Linked DNA regions of Pelosinus fermentans DSM 17108. Each later gene encodes a partner of the first gene's protein in a complex. Links are inferred from orthologs where the notes say so. Each region holds a gene or a part of one and is shown on either strand. Other genes may lie near its edges.

The links. Proteins that work in one complex are often made in the same cells at the same time.
Region 2: the proteins of secG (region 1) and secY are in contact, whole or in part, in a crystal structure (PDB 5AWW), measured with the Thermus thermophilus proteins. The link is inferred for Pelosinus fermentans DSM 17108 from one-to-one orthologs. Residues at the interface, in WP_223903268.1 of Thermus thermophilus: Tyr5, Ile9, Tyr12, Leu13, Ala16, Leu19, Val20, Val23, Leu24, Gln26, Glu27, Pro28, Gln30, Gly31, Ala32, Asp34, Leu35, Met36, Gly37, Gly38, Ser39, Ala40, Asp41, Leu42, Phe43, Ala45, Arg46, Val48, Tyr53, Thr56; in WP_096411648.1 of Thermus thermophilus: Leu14, Gln16, Arg17, Phe20, Ile34, Pro35, Pro37, Ile72, Arg108, Arg109, Asn112, Gln113, Arg116, Ile117, Ile120, Pro145, Gly146, Trp147, Phe152, Phe155, Val156, Val159, Thr160, Val162, Ala163, Gly164, Ala166, Leu167, Trp170, Glu173.

What each region holds. Positions count from the first base shown.
Region 1 is NZ_AKVN02000001.1:1,144,689-1,148,145, forward strand. Bases 285-2,984 are described here. They hold secG (preprotein translocase subunit SecG), read left to right. Parts: upstream 285-1,367; coding sequence 1,368-1,601; downstream 1,602-2,984. Other genes in these bases: pyk (pyruvate kinase), read left to right, coding at 285-904; FR7_RS05040 (sodium-translocating pyrophosphatase), read left to right, coding at 1,747-2,984. Also shown: more of pyk, read left to right, coding at 1-284; more of FR7_RS05040, read left to right, coding at 2,985-3,457. UniProt on the Bacillus subtilis protein: Involved in protein export. Participates in an early event of protein translocation.
Region 2 is NZ_AKVN02000001.1:4,147,748-4,150,671, reverse strand. It holds secY (preprotein translocase subunit SecY), read left to right. Parts: upstream 1-796; coding sequence 797-2,053; downstream 2,054-2,924. Other genes in the region: map (type I methionyl aminopeptidase), read left to right, coding at 2,719-2,924; FR7_RS19080 (adenylate kinase), read left to right, coding at 2,069-2,716; rplO (50S ribosomal protein L15), read left to right, coding at 356-796; rpmD (50S ribosomal protein L30), read left to right, coding at 151-336; rpsE (30S ribosomal protein S5), read left to right, coding at 1-137. UniProt on the Bacillus subtilis protein: The central subunit of the protein translocation channel SecYEG. Consists of two halves formed by TMs 1-5 and 6-10.

The sequences.
Region 1 (3,457 bases):
CAATCCTCGCCCTACCCGTGCAGAAGCCAGTGATGTTGCCAATGCCATTATGGATGGAACGGATGCCATCATGCTCAGTGGTGAAACAGCCAGCGGCGATTACCCAGTAGAAGCGGTACAAATGATGTCCAAAATAGCAGTACGTACGGAACAAGAGTTAAAATACAGTGAAATCCTGCATAATAAAGGCGTGTTAACCCAACGTACCACAACAGAAGCCATCAGTCATGCAACGGTACAAGTAGCACACGAACTTAATGCAGCCTCCATTATTACCGATACCCAAACCGGCTACAGTGCCAGAATGGTATCCAAATACCGTCCTTTGGCTCACATTGTAGCGGTAACACCTTATGAAAGAACCGTTCGAAAAATGCTTCTGCTATGGGGTGTACAGCCAGTGCTGCGATCAGCAACAAAGAATAGTGATGAAATGGTACAAAATGATATTAACAGTTCAGTTGCCTCCGGAATTGTCAATGAAGGTGATTTAGTTGTAATTACGGCTGGTGTTCATGCAACGGGCACAGGAACAACGAATATGATTCGCGTGCATGTAGTAGGCAACATTTTATTACGAGGCGTTGGTATTGGTGCAACAGCCGTAACGGGTAAAGTTTGCGTGGCCCATTCCATCAAAGATGTGCAGAGCAAATTTAAAGAAGGCGAAATACTAGTGGTTTCCCATGTAGATGATGAAACGGCAAAATATGCAGCCAAAGCGTCAGCTGTGATAGCAGAAGAAGGTGGCTTGACCTCACATGCAGCAATTGTAGGCATTAGTGCAGGCATACCGGTGATTGTGGGTGCAGATGGTGCTACGGAACGCTTAACCGATGGTGCGGTTGTAACAGTAGATGCAGCCCGCGGACTAGTTTACAGCGGCGAAATTAACGCAAGATAATAAATGGAGGTTTCATTGCATTGAAGAAGAATTGAGCACCATTTCCCAGTACAAAGGCCGCAAAGTATTCTATAACTTAAAATAATTGTTTATTTAAAAAAACACCGAACTGTCAGCAGCCTGCACTGCTGCCCGTTCGGTGCTTTTATATTTACGATAGAATCTATGATGGAAAAGAAGTCGTTGGGGTAAAAACAACGGAAACGCGAAGATGCAAAGGACACTGAGATCACGAAGGGGATATGATGTTTACTTCGTGTTCTTCATTCTCTTTGCATCTTCGCGTTTCAAAATGTTTTGTTAGGTGGTATAGACAAGGCGCTTTTTGTCTATAATGGGAGAAGTAGCAGTAAATGTATTCAAAATACTGGAGATTTTAATAATAAGTGGTTAAAACATTGTCAATTTGATTTTGAGTATGTTACAATAAAATTACTAGACATGTTAGGGGGTTATAATTACATTGGTTACATTTTTAATGATTTTAGAAGCCATTATTTGTATCGCATTGATTGCCGTTGTTGTGTTGCAGTCAGGCAAAGGAGGAGGACTAGCAGGTTCAATCGGCGGAGGAGCTGATAGTGTACTCGGAGGCGGTCAGAAAAAAGGATTAGATGCAGCCTTATCCAAAATCACCATGTTCCTTGGTGGGTTATTTGCTATTATCACTTTGATTTTAGTAAAACTGATGAGCTAAACATTTCAATACGGGACCAGATATGCGACAATTTATAGAACAGGTAATGCAGTACAATTAAAGTATGTAGAAGTATATGCCTAACCATTTAGCACCGGACCTTAGTGACGAAGAAATTTGTTTAATATAGGGAGGAATTGTTATAATGGACTTATTGTATATTGCGCCACTGGCCGGAATAGTAGCATTACTATTTGCGGCATATTTTATGAATAGCGTGCTTAGTGAAAGTTCTGGTAATGAAAGAATGCAGGAGTTGTCCCAGGCTATTTTTGAAGGGGCAATGGCCTATCTCAATCGACAGTATAAGACGCTAATTCCTTTTACTGTCATTATTTTTGCCGTTTTATTCTTTGTTGATGGTTATAGATTAGCGGTATCTTTTTTAGTAGGGGCTGTATTTTCGGCAGTTGCCGGTTATGTGGGAATGACTTCAACAACCAAGGCCAACGCAAGGACGACAGAAGCTGCTCGCCATAGTCTCAATAAAGCATTGAGCGTTTCATTTAGAGCGGGAGCAGTTATGGGTCTGTCTGTCGTAGGTCTTGGTTTATTAGGTGTATCTGTATTGTACATAATCTTCGGTGATCCTGTGGTGATTAATAGTTTTGCCTTTGGTGCCAGTGCCATTGCATTCTTTGCCCGTATCGGCGGTGGTATTTTTACTAAAGCAGCAGATGTGGGAGCGGATTTAGTTGGTAAAGTTGAAGCCGGTATTCCAGAGGATGATCCTCGCAATCCTGCCGTTATTGCTGATAATGTAGGTGATAATGTAGGCGATACAGCAGGCATGGGAGCCGATTTATTCGAATCCTATGGTGCTACAGCGATTGCCGCCATGTTAATCGGAAATACCTTATATGGCGTCAATGGAGTATTGTTTCCTTTATTAATTGGTGCAGCTGGTATTTTTGCTGCCATTGTCAGTATATTTTTAGTGCGGACAGGCGAAGATGGAGATCCCCAAGCTGCTCTGAATCGGGGATTGTGGAGCACCAACTTTTTGACAGCGATCATGGCTTATGCCTTATCCACCATGATCTTTGGTGACAAAGGTTTTGGTATATTTATCGCCATTGTAGCAGGTTTAGTGGTTAATGTACTGGTTGGTATGATTACCGAATATTATACTTCCAGTGCCAAAGCACCAACACAGCATATTGCTGATGCCTGCCAGACGGGGGCTGCCACGAATATCATCGCAGGTATTGCCACTGGTCTTAGAAGTACAGGTCTTCCTATGGTGGTATTCTCTGCAGCGATTTGGGTAGCGTTTAATCAGGCAGGGATTTACGGTATTGCCATGGCAGCCATGGGGATGCTGTGTACAGCAGGTATGGTAGTTGCTGTGGATTCTTTTGGCCCAGTTGCCGATAATGCAGGCGGTATTGCTGAAATGGCAGAACTGGGACCAGAGGTGCGTAAAACAACGGATAAACTTGATGCTGTAGGTAATACTACCGCTGCTATTGCCAAAGGCTTTGCCATTGGCTCAGCGGCCTTAACAGCATTGGCTCTTTTTACGGCTTTTGGTGAAGAAGTTGCTAAGAATCCTAAATTATCCGGATTATTGGTAAATGGTCATCTGGTTATCAATTTAACAGAGCCTACGGTTATCATTGGACTTTTCCTTGGTGCAACTCTGCCTTTCTTAGTATGTGCAATGACTATGGAAGCAGTAGGGAAAGCTGCATTTGAGATGATCGAAGAGGTTCGTCGGCAGTTTAGAGAAATTCCTGGAATTATGGAAGGCACTGGTCGTCCTGATTATGCAGCCTGCGTGGATATTAGCACCAAAGCTGCCCTTCGCGAGATGCTCATGCCAGGTATCTTTGCCGTAGGAATGCCTTTAGTAG
Region 2 (2,924 bases), 3.0 Mb from region 1 along the record:
ATATCTTAACGAAATCCCTTGGTTCTTCTAATGCTAATAACATGGTACGTGCTACTTTAACAGGTTTGAAGCAATTGAAACGTGCTGAAGAAGTAGCCGCACTTCGCGGTAAAACCGTTCAGGAACTTTTGGGTTAAGGAGGAATTTACAATGTCAAAACTCAAAATCACTCTTACCAGAAGCCTGATCGGCAGACCAGAAGATCAACGAGCTACTGTAAAGGCTCTGGGGCTTAAGAAAACAAATACTTTTGTAACGCAAGATGATACTCCAGTTATTCGCGGCATGGTTCGTAAAGTGGAGCACCTTGTAACAGTTGAAGAAATACAAGACTAATTGAGAGGAGGCGCTAATAATGAAATTACATGAATTAGCTCCTGCGCCTGGTTCAAAGAAAGTCCGCACTCGTGTGGGTCGCGGCTTGGGTTCAGGTCTTGGTAAAACAGCAGGTAGGGGTCATAAAGGTCAAAATTCTCGTGCTGGCGGCGGTGTTCGCGCTGGTTTTGAAGGTGGTCAAATGCCTCTTTACCGTAGATTGCCAAAACGTGGCTTTTACAATAAATTTGGAAAAGACTATGCAGAAGTAAATATTTCTGACTTGAATCGTTTTGAAGACGGTGCAGTGGTTGACCCTGTAGCTTTAATCGAAAGTGGTATTTTGAAAAATGTTCGTGACGGCGTACGTATTTTGGGCAATGGCGAACTGACTAAATCACTTACTGTGATTGCTAATGGCTTTACCAAGTCAGCTGAAGCAAAAATTCAAACAGCTGGCGGAAAAGTCGAGGTGGTCTAAGTGCTTTCTGCTCTGTCCAACATACTAAAGATCACTGAGCTTAGACAAAAGGTAGTTTTTACCCTAGCCATGTTTTTAGTATTCAGAGCTGGTACACATATTCCAGTTCCTGGAGTCGATGTTTCTGTTATTGAACAAATGTTTACCAGCGGTAACTTATTTGGCTTGTTAGATTTGTTTTCTGGTGGAGCATTGAGTAAGTTTTCTATCTTTGCAATGAGTATCACACCCTACATTAATGCTTCGATTATTATGCAGCTGATTACTATTGTTGTTCCAACTTTTGAACAATGGTCTAAAGAAGGCGAAGAAGGTCGTAAAAAGTTAACGCAAATTACTCGCTACGGCACTGTTCTTCTCGGATTTATTCAAGCAATTGGTATGGCGATTGGACTAAAAGCAGCAATTATTAATCCAGGTATTGCTTCTACGTTATTGATTGCATTGACACTTACGGCAGGAACTACTTTCCTAATGTGGCTTGGAGAGCAAATTACTGAAAAAGGTATTGGTAACGGCATTTCGCTGATTATCTTTGCCGGGATTGTATCGAGATTACCTGATGGTTTGTATATGTTGTATGAATATCTTACCGCAGGTACCATTAATATCTTCAATGTATTGTTATTCGCAATTATTGCCTTGGCCATGATTGTTTTGGTAATTGCCATTACACAAGGTCAAAGAAGAATTCCGGTGCAATATGCAAAACGAGTAGTTGGCCGTAAAACTTACGGTGGTCACTCTACTCATATCCCACTGAAAGTAAATCAGGCGGGAGTTATACCAATAATCTTTGCGTCATCCGTGCTGATGTTTCCAGTAACTATTGCCCAGTTTGTTGATATTGCCTGGGTAAAAACTGTGGCAGGATGGTTTGCGTGGGGAACACCGCTGCAAACATTTTTGTATGCGCTGCTCATTATTTTCTTCACGTATTTCTACACTGCGGTTACTTTGAACATATCGGATATGGCAGAGAACATGAAAAAATACGGTGGTTTTATTCCAGGACTGCGCCCGGGTAAACCGACTGCTGATTATTTGGATCGAGTTATGACCAGAATCACCCTTGCAGGTTCCATTTTTCTTGCAGGTATTGCCATACTGCCGAACTTTATTGCAGCTGTGACAAATATTCCAGGGTTAAATTTTGGCGGTACCGCCCTTTTAATTGTGGTAGGCGTGGCACTTGACACTATGAAGCAAATAGAGGCGATTGTTTTAATGCGTCACTATCAAGGCTTTATGAAGTAGGGAGGTCGCTTCGCAATGTATATCCTGTTAATGGGACCGCCTGGAGCTGGCAAAGGTACACAGGCGGCAGAATTAGTTGCAGAATTTCAAATTCCCCACATTTCTACTGGCGACATGTTTCGTGCAGCAGTAAAAGAAGGAACTGAACTTGGCAAGCAGGCAAAAGCTTGCATGGATGCCGGGCAACTAGTACCTGATAGTGTAACTATTGGGATAGTGAAAGAAAGATTGGCTAAACCTGATTGTCATAAAGGTTTTATTCTCGATGGCTTCCCTAGGACGATTGAACAAGCAGATGCTTTAGATAGTACCTTGGTGGAACTGGGAATAAAATTAAATCGCGTTATTAATATTAATGTTCCTGTGGAAGATTTAATTAGTCGCATGACGGGGCGTCGTATCTGCAAAGGTTGTGGCGCTACCTTCCATGTACTATTTAACCCTTCCACAAAGGATGGTAAATGTGATAAATGCGATGGTGAAATCTATCAGCGTGCTGATGATACGGAAGAAACGGTTACGAAACGCTTAGCAGTGTATAGCAGCCAGACGAAGCCTTTAATTGAATTCTATCAAGACAAAGGTCTTTATAGCGAAATTGATGGCCGTCAGCCGATTGAAAAAGTATTTGCTGATATAGTTCACAGTCTGAGGGGCGAGTAGGTATGATCATCCTTAAATCAGAGCGAGAAATCAGTTACTTGCGTGATGCAGGTAAAATAGTGGCAGAAACGTTGGTTGAGGTTAAAAAAGCCGCTAAACCCGGGGTCACTACGCTAGATCTGGACAGAATAGCCGAAGAATATATTAAGGGTCGTGGTGCGATTCCTGCGTTTAAGGGATACCATGGCTTTACAGGAAACATTTGTTC